3 regions of the Syntrophomonas sp. UBA1041 genome follow, and region 2 is predicted to be linked to each of the others. Evidence: riboswitches for the same ligand, from Rfam matches in the RefSeq annotation. Region 2 holds a riboswitch; each other region holds the start of a gene.
What was found. Region 2 has a riboswitch for cyclic di-AMP ahead of B2633_RS17090 (ABC transporter substrate-binding protein). Riboswitches for the same ligand answer to the same signal wherever they lie in the genome.
Positions count from the first base shown of each region.

Region 1: another riboswitch for cyclic di-AMP. It lies ahead of B2633_RS10170 (quaternary amine ABC transporter ATP-binding protein); the one in region 2 lies ahead of B2633_RS17090 (ABC transporter substrate-binding protein).
Region 3: another riboswitch for cyclic di-AMP. It lies ahead of B2633_RS16055 (KamA family radical SAM protein); the one in region 2 lies ahead of B2633_RS17090 (ABC transporter substrate-binding protein).

Region 1 covers NZ_DCEA01000068.1:33,236-38,947, forward strand. The annotation lists gene B2633_RS10160 (glycine betaine ABC transporter substrate-binding protein) at 55-969, opposite strand; gene B2633_RS10165 (ABC transporter permease) at 992-1,822, opposite strand; gene B2633_RS10170 (quaternary amine ABC transporter ATP-binding protein) at 1,815-3,011, opposite strand; cyclic di-AMP (ydaO/yuaA leader) riboswitch at 3,205-3,339, opposite strand; gene B2633_RS10175 (CDGSH iron-sulfur domain-containing protein) at 3,612-3,818, shown strand; gene B2633_RS10180 (DUF4412 domain-containing protein) at 4,159-4,845, shown strand; gene B2633_RS10185 (phosphoenolpyruvate hydrolase family protein) at 4,907-5,712, opposite strand, start outside.
Region 2 covers NZ_DCEA01000117.1:1,046-6,757, reverse strand. The annotation lists gene B2633_RS17105 (endonuclease MutS2) at 1-1,678, shown strand, start outside; gene B2633_RS17100 (hypothetical protein) at 1,843-2,028, shown strand; gene B2633_RS17095 (class I SAM-dependent methyltransferase) at 1,998-2,099, shown strand; cyclic di-AMP (ydaO/yuaA leader) riboswitch at 2,385-2,530, shown strand; gene B2633_RS17090 (ABC transporter substrate-binding protein) at 2,665-3,726, shown strand; gene B2633_RS17085 (ATP-binding cassette domain-containing protein) at 3,729-4,655, shown strand; gene B2633_RS17080 (ABC transporter permease) at 4,661-5,512, shown strand.
Region 3 covers NZ_DCEA01000107.1:108,915-114,626, reverse strand. The annotation lists gene B2633_RS16065 (ATP-binding protein) at 1-712, shown strand, start outside; gene asnS (asparagine--tRNA ligase) at 795-2,189, opposite strand; gene B2633_RS16055 (KamA family radical SAM protein) at 2,421-3,662, opposite strand; cyclic di-AMP (ydaO/yuaA leader) riboswitch at 3,772-3,899, opposite strand; gene B2633_RS16050 (response regulator transcription factor) at 4,165-4,860, shown strand; gene B2633_RS16045 (sensor histidine kinase) at 4,832-5,712, shown strand, end outside.

The DNA.
Region 1 (5,712 bases), on a different contig from region 2:
CCGCTAAAAAAAACAGACCCCCATGGATCTGGGGGCCTGGTGGTGAATATGTCTTTATTTCATTAATTCTTCAATTGAATTTATAGTAACATATGACGGTACTACCAAACCGATGCGGGCGTCTTCATAGCTCGGTCCCAAATCTTCCACCTTATCCTTGACTGCCTCCAAATAATCGCCATGGGTGATGGGCAGCCAGGCGGTGAATATGGCATCGCCTTCGCCGGCGGCCAGACCTTCATACATAGCCCCCGCTCCAACCGGTATCATTTCCACCTCATACCCCATAATATTTTGCAGCACATCAGCCATAACATGGGTTTCAGCCCTAGCACAAGCCCACTCCACATAGAGCAGCTTGACCTGGCCTTTGTCAAAGCTGGTAGTGGTTTGAGCAGCATCATATCCATCCGGAAGCCATCTGTTCACCAATTCCTGGTTTTCTTGCACCCACTTGCGGGCAGCCTCCTTGTCGTCGCCAATTTCTTCAGCCATAGCCATGGCTGACCCAATTTCTTGGCTGTCCCATTTGAACCTGTCACATACTGCGTAGACCTCGGGCATATCTGCTTTCAAACCTTGGCGCACTATGGTGTTAATGGTTTCTGCCTCACCGTATATCTCCTTAGGGTCCTCGAGGAACTTGAGATCCCAGCGGGCGAATTTCCAATGCGGAGTCCAGCCGGTTACAACCACCCATTCCTGGTTGTCAATGGCTTGTTTCAGGGCAGCCGCCATAGTGGCGTCACTTCCTTCAACAACTTCATAATCCAGCCCATACTGTTCAACAGCAGCATCCGTAGCCTTCATAAGGCCGGCTCCGGGATCGATGCCGATAATTTTGCCTTTAAACTGCTCTTTTACACTCTTATCCCCTGCATTGGGATTGTCCGCATTGTTCGAACACCCCCCCACAGCGAAAACCGCTATTATGGCCACAAGCAACAGTAATGCCATTCTCCGTTTCATAAACAACCATACCTCCTCTTTTTTATTTGCTCTTTCCTAGATTCTGGGTGATTCTATCCAGGATAATGGCAATCACTACGATAGCCACTCCCGCTTCAAACCCCATTCCGAATTTAAGCGTCTGTATGGCTCTCCATACCACACCGCCCAGTCCTTTGGCACCTATCATCGCAGCGATAACAACCATAGACAGTGACAGCATGATGCACTGGTTGATACCGGCTAGGATAGTTGCCCTGGCCAGGGGGAGCTCGATCTTGAACAACATCTGAAAAAAGGTGGAACCAAAAGATCTCCCGAGTTCAATTAATTCTTCCGGTACCTGCCTCAGTCCAAGATCGGTTAGCCTAATTACCGGTGGCATGGCAAAGATGATAGTAGTTAGAACCCCCGGAACGACGCCCAACCCAAAAAAGGGAATAGCAGGCAATAAATAAACAAACGCCGGTAATGTCTGCATGAAATCCAAAACCGGCGCAATGATTCGATGAGCAGTAAGGTTTTTTGCCGAAAGAATGCCTAGTGGGATCCCCACCACAGCACACAACAAGACAGCTGCTATTACCATGGATAAGGTTTCCATGGTAACCTCCCACAGTTTTACATTGTAGATAAAAAACAAACCGATTACAGAAAAAATAGCCATTTTTCTACCCGCAAGCCACCAGGCCAGGAGTGCGATTACGATGATGAACAATTCCGGAGGAATACTGATCAGAAGCTGCTGCAGCCCTTTGATCAAGCTTTCCATTTGATCGGAGAAAGCTTGGGTGGAGGCGCCCCAATGCCCCTGTAAATAATTGATTAGATCGTCAGTCCATCGGGCCAGTGGCAATCTCGGAATGCTATTCATGACTACCCCTCCTTTCACCGGCCAGGCCTGCGATCACCGATCCTCGCACCAATACGCCTTTCAATCTGCCTTGGTCATCAACAACCGCTAACGGCACCTTGGTATAGGCCAGGGTGTCCAAAAGGTCGGACAGCATAGTATCCGGTGCGGCAGTTGGCACTTCGGGGTTGATAATGCCGTCTAATTCCCTGATACCCGCTTCGACCAGAGCCGAGGCATCCTCAGCCTGCACATACCCCTGCAGGTGCCCGGCCCGGTCCGTAACAAATATAGTAGATAAGCCATGTTTTTCCATAAAGGTTAAGGCAGTTAGAGGGCCGTCTTTGGGATGAGCCACGGCACGGGGCTTGACCATCACAGCTGAAGCCGTCAAAGCCCGAGAACGATTGACGTTTTCCACAAAACGAGCTACATAATCACTGGCTGGTGAGAGCAGGATTTCTTCCGGACTTCCTATTTGCACGATCCGGGCGTCCTTCATCAAGGCGATGCGATCGCCTACTTTTAACGCTTCGTCCAGATCATGAGTGACAAACAATATGGTTTTTTGCAACTTCTGCTGAATAGCTAAGAGTTCATCTTGCATATCCTGCCTTATCAAAGGATCCAGTGCACTGAAAGGTTCATCCATGAGCAGTATATCGGGATCGGTTGCCAAAGCTCGGGCGATGCCCACCCGCTGCTGCATACCTCCGCTGAGATTTCCCGGATAAGAATCTTCCCAGCCTTTCAGACCGACCAGTTCTAAGGCCTGGAATGCTTTTTCATAACGTATGGGGCGCGGCTCGCCCTGCACTTCCAGGCCGTAAGCGATATTGTCTAAAATATTTCGATGCGGCAGCAAAGCGAAACGCTGAAAAACCATGGCTATCTTTTCCTGGCGCAGCACTTCCAAGCGGCGCGAAGACACTTTGTTCACGTCTTCTCCATCTATCACAATTTCGCCATCTGTTGCCTTGATGAGGCGGTTTATGCAGCGCAGCAAGGTTGACTTGCCACTGCCGGACAGCCCCATAATCACGAAACATTCTCCCTGCTCTACAGAAAAAGTGGCCTCTCTGACCCCGACTACCTGTTTGGTATTTTCGCGTATTTCCTGGTTGTCGCAGCCATTTCGCAGCATCTGCAGCGCTTTTTCAACATTATTTCCATAGATTTTGGTCAGATTGCGGACCTCTATTTTACCCACTGTTATCCCTCCCTTCATTCTGTCCGAATTTAAGGGTGCACTAAATTAACCCGTATGCAAAGGCATACCGGACTTGTCAATTAGTGGGTGATGACCATTCGATCCTGATAGATTAAAGAAGTAAATCAGGAAAAAGGGAAAGTCCTTCAAGTGATAAGTACGCAGGATTATTAAGAAGGAATAGAATTCCCCATTCTCCCCCTTTGAACGCTTACGAGGTTAGCTGACGGATTCGGGCTGTGGGCGGCCCTACCAGTTAACTGGATTCACCCCATATTTGGATCCCCCGCTTCCAGCCGGGTCTGCTGGAATTAAGCTTGAGAATGGCCGATTATGTTCGATTTTGTTAGAGTTTACATGATTATTATATTAAATATAACTTATTTCCAGCTAGTTGGACAAATAGCTCCAACATGGATAAGCCAGTTGTATCGGCCTTCTCATCAGCTGATATTGATTTGAGGCTATTTTTTGGCCTTTTTGGCCCTTATAAGGCCTTTAATGCCCATATTTAGAGCGCCGCCTTTGATCGCAGTCCCATGTATGCGGCAAGGCCGCTATGGAAATGATACAAATAGCAAAATTGCAGGAGGTCATATAATGGCAGACACTCGTATACAAATACTCGCCCAGGGTCCGATTATTATTGCCGGCCATGCCGATTTAATCGATGACCATGGCAACACCATACCCCGCCAGGAACCGGTGGCCTTATGCCGGTGCGGCCAATCCCAAGCCATGCCCTTTTGTGATGGCATTGAAAAAGGGCACATGAAAACCTGCGCCCGCGCTAAGGATATCCTCTAATATTTAACCGGGGACACCAAGACATTTTCTTATAAAAAGACTTGCTGTCTCCGGTTCATTCATGTCTTTACGCTATACTTCCCATTAATTCAGCATTAACCTCTTCATATCAGTACCCGGTCCTGAAGATAGCCATATCTGGCTGTTAATGCTTTAAAAACAGTGAAACAGCAGATCGAAAGCCGGGTTCTTCAAGAATAGCTCCGGCCCCCAGGTGCCGGTGCAGATTCAATTATGGACAGGGCTATTTTCGCGTTCAAATTGGGTTTGACAGCATACCTGATAATTGTTACCCTGCATACAGATGAGGAAAATTTATGAAAAGAAAGGGGCAAGTAGATTGAAAAGATGGATTGTAGCTTTATTGGTTTTGACCCTGATGCTCGGCAGCTTGGCAGGCTGCTCCAGTAAGAAAGAGGATCCCGGAACACCGACCGCCTCAACGACACCCCCGGCCCAGCAGACCGGCGACAACCGCTTGAAAGACATCATGGAAACGGCTCTTCAGGCCAAACAAATGTCATTTGAAATGGTGATGACTATGAGCGGTCAGGGAAGTTCCTTGAACACTCAGGGCAAGATGTATATCAGCGGTGAAAAACTCAGAATGGAGATGGAGGCTATGGGCATGAAGATGATCACTATCACTAATGCCCAGGGGGAAATGTACTTATATAATCCTGACCAAAAGACCGCGATGAAAATGACCACTCTCCAGGACTCCGCCGAGCTCCCCAATGAGTGGGTGAACGAGTCTGGCGATACTTCTAATCTGAAAGTGGTCGGTGAAGAAAACAAAGATGGTTATGATTGTCTGGTGGTTACTTCCACGGAGGGTAGCGACACCGCTAAGATGTGGCTGCGCAAGGATATCGGTATGCCGGTAAGAATAGAGCAAACCACCACCGAGGGTCCGGTTGTGATCGAGTATAAGAATTATCAGATTGGCCCTCAAGCAGAGAGCCTTTTTGAAATTCCCGCAGGGACAACCATTACCACTATGCCCAATATGCCCACCGGCAACTGAACCATAGCATTGCAGGACCAGGGGGACGGTTGCTCAGCACCGCTTCCCCCTTTCCCTAAACTTATGCCCTTTTGATTGACATGTTTTTGTATTTCCTGGTGATTTCTATCACTGCGTTTTCAGTGGGCATCCGTTCCCCGCTGGAGCCGGAAGCATAACCATCGGCGTCAGTACTGGCGATAGAGTACTGTGCGGTATCTACATCTGCAAATGGCCCGCCGTGAGTCAATACGAAAACCCTGGGGTTTATAGAACGGGCCGCCCGGCACATTTTTTGCACTTCCGCGGTGGCGGTCTCAATATTCATTACCCCCTTGGCTCCGGTCAGCCCCCCGCCGGTTACACCTACGATGGCTCCGATTACGTCTGCACCTGCCTCAGCCATGATCCGGGCTTCCGCTTCATTAAAAGCCCAGGCCACAGTGAACACATCCATTCTGCGCGCGGTTTTGATCAGCTCTTCTTCGCGGGAAAAGCCGATCCCCGCATCTTCCAATTGCCTGGCAAACTGCTCTCCATAAAGCCCTGCAAACGGTTCATTGGTAATGCCGGAAAAACCCAACAGCATCATTTCATCTATGATTTGCTCCAGGTTTAGCGCCGGGTTGTGCGCACCTATACCCGCAATACAGGGGGCTTTTTTTACTACCGGTATTATTTCCTGCGCCATTTTCTTAACACAGTCATTACAATCGTCATAGGGCATCCAGGCCAAAAGGGTAGGAAGCCCCATCATACGGTATTTGGCTGTGGAGTAAACCGCAACCAGGTCAGCTCCGCCCAGGTCGGCACATTTAGCAGTCAACCCCGTACCAGCTCCGAACATCAAGAGAGGCTGCCCCGCCTGGGATTGGGCCTGCAACCGCT
Region 2 (5,712 bases):
GATCATGCAGGTTTTGTCCTTCCTGGCATCCTGCCGGAGGATGAAAAGATATCTCAAGAAAGCCGAGGCAACCGATGCGGATATCGCCTGGTACGGGGGATCGATAGACGAATTGGCAGAGCTGGAAAACGAAATTGAGCGCTGCATAAGAAACGGCATGGTGGATGACAGGGCATCGGCCCGGCTGGGTGATATCCGCAGGCAGATAGTTGTGACCAACGATCAGATCAAAGCCAAGCTGGAATCCCTCTTGCGAAAAAACAAAGCCTGGTTCTCAGAAAGCTTTGTCTCAATGAGAAGCGGCCGCTATACTCTGCCGGTGAAGCGCGAACACAAGAAGGATGTCGCGGGCACAGTCATCGAGATGTCCAATACCGGGGGAACCTGCTTCATCGAGCCTGCATCGGTAGGCAGACTGCAGTCGGAGCTATACGCCCTGCAAATTGAAGAGGACAGCGAAATCAGGCGCATCCTGTACTCGCTGACGGCCTTGATCAGCGGTAATCTTGCAACGATCAAGCACAATATCGAGACCATGGAAACACTCGATTTCCTCTTCGCCAAAGGCAAGCTCAGCATCTTGATGAAAGCATCACCGGTCGGCATGAACACCGCCAGAAGGATTCGCATGGAGAATGCCAGGCATCCCTTGATTTCCCGGGATTCCGCAGTGCCCTTGAACTTTGAGGCCGGCGGGGATAATAAGGGAGTGGTCATTACCGGGCCCAACACCGGCGGCAAAACCGTAGCTCTTAAGACAGTGGGGCTGCTCTCTCTGATGGCGCAGAGCGGGCTGCACGTCCCCGCCGATGAAGTCAGCGACTTTTGCCTGAACAATCTGGTCTTGTGCGACATTGGCGACGGGCAGAGCATAGCCGAAAACCTGTCCACCTTTTCCTCGCATATGAGGAACATCATCGCTATTTTAAAGCAGGCCGATCAAGAATCCCTGGTCTTGCTGGACGAACTTGGCTCCGGGACTGATCCCACCGAAGGCATGGGGCTGGCCATTGCGATCTTGGATGAGCTCGGCGCCAAAGGATGCCTGTTTGTGGTTACCACCCACTACCCGGAGATAAAAGAATATGCGAGCATGAAGCCCGGGTTGGTAAACGCCCGCATGACCTTTGACAAGGAAAGCCTGATGCCGCTCTATCAGCTTGAAATCGGGGAAGCCGGTGAAAGCTGCGCGCTGCATATTGCGGAAAGACTGGGGATGCCCCGGCAAATGCTGCAACGCGCCCACCAGGCCGCCTACGGCAGCAAAACCGATGAGCATCGGTCAGCGGCGCAGCAGAACAACTCAACCCCCAACCGGGCCGCCGCCACACCGCCCAGGATCGTCAAACAAGAGGAGCCGGAGCCTGAAATACAGTCTCACCGCGATAAATTCAACATTGGAGACAGCGTGTTTGTCTATCCGCGCAAGGAAATCGGTATCGTTTACGCTCGTTCCAATGAAAAGGGGGAAATCGGCGTACAGGTGAAAGGCCAAAAAAGGCTGGTCAATCACAAGCGCATTAAGCTCTTTGTGCCCGCCAGTGAGCTTTATCCGGAAGACTATGATTTCTCCATCATATTTGACAGCGTGGCCAACCGCAAAGCCAGACACCTCATGGGAAAACGGCATGTGGAGGGAAATGTGGCAATTACTAAAGAAGGAGACAATGAAAAATGAATATCATCCGCCCGGAAAGCGAAGACGATTATGACGGCGCTAGAAGCTTCTTGCCTGTCAAGATTATTCCCTATATTGGCCTGCCGGTCATTTGAAGAGTGGAAGGAAGTAAAAGAACGTCCACATGCTTCGCTTCCTCAGGCTACAATTAATAGTATGACAAATTGGGGAGGGCATTTAGAATAGCCGAGATATTTGATGCAATCGCCGCCGAGTACGACAAGTGGTATACAGATGAAGTCGGCAGTACTGTTCACGATTTGGAAAGAGAGATGGTTTTAAAGTCCATGGATCGCATCTCGGGGAAACTGTTCTCGACCTGGGCTGCGGCACCGGGATTTATGCTATAGATTTGGCCCTTATGGGTATGCAGGTCACCGGTATGGACATCTCCGCGGAAATGCTGGCCAAAATATTTTGATGGCCTACAGATCCCTGATTATCGGCTTTTTAGCCCGGGCGGCGAAGCTTGCGTCTCAGTTTTGCTTCATTTCTGCCACATTTATCATTTAAACTTGATACAGTCGATTTTCTCACCATATCAATGGCACTGCAGTAGCACAGCTTTTACTGTAGGGGACTTGGTTTCATATTTGTATGTAAAGTCCTATATTCTGAAAGGAGTGATGATCTGACGAAGTAATCGCGTCCGCTTGGTGGTGCCAAGAAAGCATCATCCGCTGATTTATAAGTCATCGAAATTAAAGACTAAAATAGGCCGAAGCCTCGGAGTCGAGACACGGGGGAACCATTTTATGGGGCGAGTTTTCATTAACCCTATATCGGTTGTGGAATAGGGCTAACCCAGGCCCGAGCCCGTCAGCTAACCTCGTAGGCAGATTGGGAATTCAGATGTTAAGCATGCTGCCCCCTGCAGCTGCCCTTTATCATCCTACTTTTCCTTTTCGATTATGCTTCATATGTATATTTCTCCTTTCTTGAGCTCTCTTCCGCTTGCCGTGGCTTCAGGCCGGTAGGAGGTATCCATGAACACAATTAAATCTTTTTCAGGCCAGATTACAGTCAGACTTTTGCTGTTATCACTATTGTTTGCATTTGGATTATTCGCAGTGGGTTGTGGCGGAAGCGGCAGCAACACCGGCGCTGAAGGTCAAAAGGAAAAACTGGTATTGGCCGACGTATCATGGGATAGCGTTAAAGTGCACAACCGCATCGTGGGCTTTATCCTGCAGCATGGTTATGGCTATCCCGAACCGCAGTATACCTTTGGCGAGACCCTGCCTTTGTTGCAGGGTATGAGCAAAGGTGACATTGATATAACCATGGAGATTTGGAAAGACAATTACGAAGAGCCCTGGAATGAAGCGGTTTCCAGCGGAGCAGTGTTGGATCTGGGGCAAAATTTCCCTGACGCTCCCCAGGGTTGGTATGTGCCCACCTATATGATAAAAGGCGACCCTGAGCGTGGCATTAAGGCAGTAGCGCCCGATTTAAAATCGGTCTCTGATCTGCCCCGTTACTGGCATCTCTTCAAAGACGCTGAAGTGCCGACTAAAGGGCGATTCCACACCAGTCCTCCCGGATGGGCAGTAACTCAAACCAATGCAACCAAATTCAAGACCTACGGATTAGATAAGACATTTAACCTTTTCAGCACCGGTTCCGATACCGCCCTGGCCACTTCCATGCTGACCGCCTATGAAAAGGGTCAGCCCTGGGTGGGCTATTACTGGGAACCTACCTGGGTAATGGGCCTGTTGGATATGACCATGCTGGAAGAGCCTGAATATAATGCGGAAGTATACAATGATCCCAATAATATCGGCTGTGCCTTCCCGGCAGCGCAAGTATTAAAGGGGGTTCACTCCAGCCTCAAAGACAGGGCTCCCGAAGTGGTGGAACTGGTTTCCAAATACCAGACCACACTGGCTGAAAACAACGATTTCCTTGGCTATATGCAGGAAAACGACACCGAAGCCGATGAGGCCGCCATCTATTTCTTGAAAAAGTACCCGGAGCGGTGGAAGAGCTGGGTTACCGAGGAAGCTGCCCAGAAGGTGGAACAAGCCCTAAAAGAGGTGAAGTAGCCATGATAAAAAACTACGATCATAATACCCTTCTGGAAGTAAATAATTTATGGAAAGTGTTCGGCAAACAGGCCGCGGATCTTGACCTGGAAGATGCACAGGCCGTTGAGCAGCTGCAAAATAACGGTGCTGTGGCAGCAGTACGCAATATATCATTTAAAGTGAAGCAGGGTGAGGTTTTTGTCATCATGGGACTGTCGGGCAGCGGTAAATCCACCCTGATCCGCTGCATTCCCCGCCTGGTAGAACCCACCCGGGGGGAAATCAAGGTCAATGGCCGCAATGTCTTACAGTTGGGCAAGAAAGAGCTCATCGATTTTCGCCGCCATGAAACGGCTATGGTGTTTCAGCATTATGGTTTGCTGCCTCATCGCAATGTCCTTGACAATGTGGCTTTTGGTTTGAAATTGTGCGGGGTAGCACCCCGTGAAAGAGAAGATCTGGCCAGGCAGGCCATCGCCCAGGTGGGGCTTACCGGTTGGGAAAATTATTATCCGGCGCAGCTTTCGGGCGGTATGCGGCAGAGGGTCGGCATCGCCAGGGCGCTGGTTCAAGACAGCGGTCTGCTCTTGATGGATGAGCCTTTCAGCGGCCTGGACCCCTTAATCCGCCGGGAGATGCAGGATACTCTTATCAATCTGCAAAAGCAGCTCAACCGCACCATCGTGTTCGTGACCCATGACCTGAGCGAAGCCGTTCGCCTGGGGGACACCATGGCGGTGATGAGGAACGGGGAATTTTTGCAGCAAGGCACTCCGGCGGAAGTGATGAGCAATCCCGCTGACGAATACGTGGAGCGTTTTGTTCAAGATGCCAATTCGCTTCTGCCGGGCAGCAGCAATCAGGTGTTTCCCAGGCATAAACGCGCCGTCAAGCAGCCCCGGTCCGGTGTGGCAGCGGTTCCCGTGCCTGTACCCACTGGGAGGTGAAAACAATGTTTCCTGAATCATGGCAATATAATTTAGCACCCTACATTGACAGTTCGGTAAAATGGATGGTGAAATCCTGGGGACCTTTCTTTGACGCTGTATCCGCCCTGGTGTTGAGCATGCTGCTTGAAATCGAACACATTCTGAAATGGGTCCCCTGGTGGGGGTGGATTATAATAGTCACAGCGATCTCCTGGCGCCTCACCAGAAGCTTCTACAAAACTCTCTTGCCCGGAGTACTCATTTTTAGCATCGGCATGTTCGGGCTGTGGGAAGTGGCTATGGAGACACTGGGCATTGTTGTGGTGGCGGTATTGATTTCATTGCTGGTCGGCATCCCCGTGGGCATTGCCATGTCAAGCTCTGAACGCTTCAACGGCTTAATAACCCCGGTGCTGGATGCCATGCAGACTATGCCCAGCCTGGTCTATCTTATTCCAGCTCTGATGTTGTTCGGGTTGGGCAAAGTACCTGCGGTCTTCGCCACGGTGATCTATGCTTTGCCTCCGGTTGTGAGGCTTACCAACCTGGGCATTCGCCAGGTGTCCAATGACATACAGGAAGCCGCCCTGGTGTTTGGCGCCTCGCCATGGCAAATGCTCAAAGAGGTGCGCCTGCCCCTGGCCATGCCCAGTATAATGGCGGGGATCAATCAGACCACTATGCTGGCCCTATCCATGGTGGTCATCGCAAGTATGATAGGAGCCGGCGGTCTGGGCGAAGAAGTGCTCAAGGCCACTAATCGCGTTGCGGCAGGAAAAGGCTTTGAAGCCGGATGGGCCATTGTGGTCCTGGCTATTGTGATCGACCGTATATCACAGGCTACCGCCAAGAGCTGGGAACCGCCGCAGAGATAAATGGAGCATTTGGCAGGAAGTACAGGGATTTTTCCGGGGAGAAGCAAGAGACCGGTTCTTTTGCTTCCCCCTCTGCTTCCCAGGACATCGACATTTGTATCACCATGGCTTGGAGCTGGCTGCACTACCACATAAATACTGACTGTGTCGGATATGACTACCATCTCTACCCTCAGTAAGACCACATTCTTATCAGTCTC
Region 3 (5,712 bases), on a different contig from region 2:
CCTGCCCCCTGATCATATTGTGGAAATGCATGTCAATATGAAGGAGTTCAACGATCTCACCAAACTTGGCCGCCGTGAGCTGCTGCGCATAGGCATCACCGGGCATGTTAACCTGGATCCCGAGGAGATCGGCATTCTCAGCCGGTCTATCGACAGGGTGATCGCTTTCATAGAAAGGCAATTCCCGGCCCATTATCTGACCGTATTTTCTCCCCTGGCAGCCGGGGCTGACCGCCTGGTAGCAGGTGCGCTGCTAAAAGATGAAGCGGCCCGCCTCATCGCGGTACTCCCCTTTTCTATGCAGAGATATTTGGAAACTTTCGGCGCTAGCGAAGATTACCGCCATGATCCGGCCGGGGCCGAGCTGCGCAGCGAGTATGAGTACTGGATCAACAACCGGGCTATAGAAGTGATAGAGATGCCGCCAACTCCGACCCGGCGTCTTGCTTACCTCAAAGCGGGGCAGTTTATCGCCGAGCATAGCAATGTTATCATCGTGGTCTGGGATGGCAACCGCCAGAAATATTCCTCGGTAACCGCCCAAGTGGTGGCCAGGGCAGAAGCACTTAAGATTCCTATTTGTCACATCTGGGCGCAAAATTATCGCTCAGAATCCTGCCAGGCCAATATCAAGCCCCGGCACGGAGAGATCCGCTACAAGAATTTTCCCGGGCAGCCCCCGGACATGTGGACCAGTATCGCAGCTGAATAAAGACTATACCGCGGAGACGGGGTTGACAATGGGTCCGTTCCCATTTTTAACCTAGAAAAACCCCGTCCCCGTGACATTTTGCTTAGAATTCGCAGGAGCGGACGGTGCGGGGGAAAGGAATGACATCGCGGATGTTGGCGACCCCGGTGAGGTACATGATGAGCCGTTCGAAGCCCAGGCCGAAGCCGGCGTGTTTGACCCCGCCGTATTTGCGCAGATCCAGGTACCACCACAGTTCCCGGGGATCCATGTTAAGCTCTTCCATGCGCCGGGCCAAAAAGTCTTCGCGCTCTTCCCTCTGGCTGCCGCCGATCAATTCCCCCACCCCGGGGACCAGAAGATCCATAGCCGCCACGGTCTTGCCGTCATCATTTTGGCGCATATAGAAGGCCTTGATATCTTTGGGGTAGCCGGTTACAAATACCGGTTTGTTAAACACCTTTTCGGTCAGATAGCGCTCGTGCTCGGTCTGCAGGTCATGTCCCCAGGCCACCGGATAGTCAAATTTCTGCCCCGCTTTGGTCAAAAGATTTACCGCTTCAGTGTAACTTACCCGGGCGAACTGCTGGTTTAATAGTCCCAAAAGCCGCTCCTCCAGCTCCTTATCAACGAATTGATAGCAGAACTGCATCTCGTCAGGAGCATTCTCCAGTATGAAGCCGATGACATATTTCACCATGGCTTCAGCCAGGCGCATATCATCGCTCAGATCGGCGAAGGCCATCTCCGGCTCGATCATCCAGAACTCAGCGGCATGTCTGGCGGTGTTGGAGTTCTCAGCCCGGAAGGTGGGGCCGAAAGTATAAACATCGTGAAAGGCCAGGGCGAAAGCCTCGGCTTCTAACTGCCCGCTGACGGTGAGGCTGGTTTTGCGGGCGAAGAAATCCTGACTGAAATCCACCTCCCCGGATTCAGTGAGCGGCGGTTTTGAAGCCGGCAGTGTGCTTACCCTGAACATCTCTCCGGCGCCTTCAGCATCACTGGCGGTTATGATGGGGGTGTGTACGTAGACAAAACCGCGTTTCTGGAAAAACTCGTGAATGGCATATGCGGCCAGGGAGCGGATACGGAAAACCGCCGCAAACAGGTTGGTACGGGGTCGCAGGTGAGCCATCTCGCGCAGGAACTCCCGGGTGTGGCGTTTGGGCTGTATGGGATAGTCCTCGGGGGCATCGCCTTCCAGAACCACTTCATGGGCCTTTATTTCGAAAGGCTGTTTGGCCTGTGGAGTCAACACCATGATTCCACGGGCGGTAACCGCGCAGCCGGCCCGAATTCGGGCCACGGCATCAAAATTGGCCGAAGCGTCCTTTTCGTAAACCACCTGAACGGTATTGAAATGGGTGCCGTCATGCAGGGCGATAAAGCCAAAGTTCTTTTGACTGCGGTTGCTGCGCACCCATCCGCTGACCTCCACTTCCTGACCGGCCAGCCTCTCGGTCTCCCGCATCAGCTGTCTGATGATCACTTTCTCCATGGCATTAACCCCCTGTATCAATATAGACTGGAATGACATTTCCATTTATCCTTTATTATGACTTATCTCCTGGATTTTAAAACCCCCAAAAGGCAGACGCGGTAACGGCCCGGGCAAAATGACCGGCAGGGTCTGCCTCACAATACCAAACCCTCATAATGCCGCAGTTAGAGCAGGGAAACGGCCTGCGCTAAGCTGCGCAGGCCGTTTTCAGCTTATTAATCAGCTGTTTCAGGCTTTTTTGTTGGAGATCTCTACGATATTGCCTTCCCAGGTCATCAATACCGCTTTGTCAGCGTCCATATGCATGATGTGGTTGGGCATAAGCGGGATTTTGCCCAGGCCGCCCGGGGCGTTGACTATATAGGTAGGCACCGCCATACCGGAGGTATGCCCGCGCAGTGAGGCAATGATGTCCATGCCCTCCTGGATGGTGGTCTGAAAATGCCTGGTGCCCTTGACGTCTTTGGCATGGAAGATGTAATAAGGTCTAACCCGGATCTTAAGCAATTTATGGTTTAGCCTGCGCATAATATAGGGTCTGTCATTGATGCCGCGCAACAGTACGGCCTGGTTGCCCAGAATAGCCCCGGCCTCGGCCAATCGGTCGCAGGCCTGTTTGGATTCCGGGGTGATTTCCAGAGGGTGATTGAACTGAGTATTAATATAAATAGGCGGATACTTACGGATAATATCACAGAGTTCCGGAGTAATGCGCTGCGGCAGAGTAACCGGAGTTCTGGTTCCGATACGGATGATTTCCACATGAGGCAGATGATAGAGTTTGTTCAACAGCATATCAAGCATGCGGTCGCTCAGCAAGAGGGCATCCCCGCCGGTAATAAGCACATCTCTGACCTCTCTGTTTTGGGCCACATATTCAACCGCTCTGGCGATGTCTTCCCTGCAGGCATGCAGATCATGTTCCCCGATATTGCGCCTTCTCTGGCAATGACGGCAGTACATGGCACACTGGTTGGTGACATTGATGATCAGCCGGTCGGGGTATCTGCGGGTAACGCATGGCGCTGGTGAAGTCAAGGCTTCATTCATGGGATCCAGGCTGCCCCCGGGCAGGAGTTCGCGGAGATCGGGAACGGCCTGGCGATAAATCGGGCTGTTTTCATAATCTTCGTCCACCAGGCTGAGGTAGTAAGGAGAAATGGCCCAGCGGTAGACCTGGCTGACCCGGTCGATTCTCCTCATCTCCAGTTGGGTCAGGCCCAGAATTTGTCCCAGTATCCTGCTGTCCCGGATACGGTGCTTGAGCTGCCATTTCCAATTAGACCAATCCTGATCAGTTCCTCCGATCACAGCCTGGATCTGTAATCTGCGCCTGGCAATCCCGGCTTGTATGGTTTTTTCATCTGGTAATTGACTTAGAAATTGCTGGTAAGGCTGGGCATCGTCACTTAGTTGGCGGCTTCTTAATAAGGACTGATGACGGTTGTTGATATCCCCTGTTTCTCTCATGCTGGCACTCCTTTCTTCAGGGTTTTGGCAGGAATGGTCACATTAGAAAAGGGCCGAGACTTAAAACGACCAAAGGAAGGCCTTTGGTCAGAAGAAGAGTATTAACCTCGGGTTCCCTTTCAGCGCTTACGAGGTTAGCTGTCGGGTTCGGGGAAAGGGTCCCCTACCGATGACGGATTCACCCCAAATGATGGTTCCCCCGTTCTCCTGTTCCAGGAAATTCAGCGCAGGCTTTTGCTCATTTGTTTGCGCCTATAGACTTGATTCCTCCCTCAGCCCTAACCCTAGGGCATTTGTTTCGCCATGTCCCAACGATGTATATATATATTATATACTATATATTAAACTTAAAATGTGGCAAAATTCCGGCAGCGGTTATATAAATCATCTGCTGCTCATTTCTGCAGAAATCGACATGCTTAATATATTTTTGCCACATTAATAGGATATGCTTTAATAAATGGCTTGCTACATCAACCGTCGGTTTTTTAGGGAGCGTACCATGCAAACTATATTTATAGTTGATGATGAAGAGAATATCCGCCTGCTCATCAGCAAATACCTGCAAAACGAAGGCTATCAGGTGGAGTCCTTCAACAGCATAGAAGAGCTGCGCAAGCGATTGGATTCAGGCTATCCTGACATGTTCATCCTGGATATCATGCTGCCCGGCCAGGACGGTCTGGAGTTCTGCAAGGAGATTCGCCAGCACAGCAGAGCCCCGGTTATCTTTATTTCGGCTCGCCGGCAGGCTCTGGACCGCATTATCGGCCTGGAGATCGGCGGCGACGACTATCTCCCCAAGCCATTCAGCCCGCGCGAACTGATGGCCCGGGTGCGTTCCGTCTTGCGCCGCACCCTGCCTCACCAGCAGCCATCCGGCTGCAGTGAGTGCGGTAATATGAAGCTGTTCCCCGTGGACCGGCTGATACTGGTGAACGGTAAAACCCTGAAGGTTACTACCAGGGAGTTCGATTTGATAGCCTTATTAATGCAGCATCCCCAGCGCACCTTTAACCGTCAGGAACTGCTGAACCGGGTGTGGGGCTATGACTATATGGGCAGTGAACGGGCGGTAGATGATACGGTCAAACGGCTGCGCAAGAAATTGAGGGCCAGCGGTTCCGATACTACTATCAAAACCATTTGGGGTTACGGGTATAGATTAGATGGGCAGATTAAAAAGCATTTCGAGTAGGATTGTAATCAGTTATCTATTGGTGGTTTTAATAACTTTTACCATGACCACTATGGCATTTTATCCGATCCTTTTCGGAGTATTGGAAAACCGGGCCCAGATAGGCTTGGAAAGACAGGCCTGGGAGATCGCCTTTATCGTTGAAAGCCGGCAATCCGGGGCGCTTTCCCATGAGGCCGATCTTCCTACAACCATACTCCTTTTAGGCCGTTCCGTAGAAAGCAATTACATGCTGGTCGGCCCTGACAACAGGATCACCTTCAGCAGCCACCCCGAGGATTTTCAGGTTGGACAGCAGTTATCGGACCTGCCCCATCCTTTGCGCGACCGGGAAACCGTTGATAAGACCAGTGCCAATATTTACCGTACCGAACAATACCTGTCAGTCGAGACCCCCATCGGGATCAATCCTGAAATCAACGGCACGGTGATAACTTTTGTGGCCCTGCAGAGCCTGCGCAACATGTATCTGAACACGCTTTACCTGGTGTTCGGCAACCTATTCATCGCCTTGGTCAGCGCCCTGGTGATCGCCTATTTTCTGATCGGCTATATCGCAAGGCCTTTAAAAAACCTGGAACTTTACGCTGAGGCCATGGGTAACCGGCAGTTTGACATAAAGCTGGAGACCAGATCCAGTGACGAGCTGTCCAATCTGGCGGTTGCCTTTAATCAGATGGCAGAACGGCTGAAAAGCTATGATGAGAGCATGCGCCACTTTTTTCAAAATGCCTCTCATGAGATGAAGACTCCTTTAATGAACATCAACGGCTATGCCGAGGGGATAAGAGACGGTATTTTTGAAGGCCCGGCTCTGGAAAATGCCATGGATATCATTCATAAAGAGAGCCT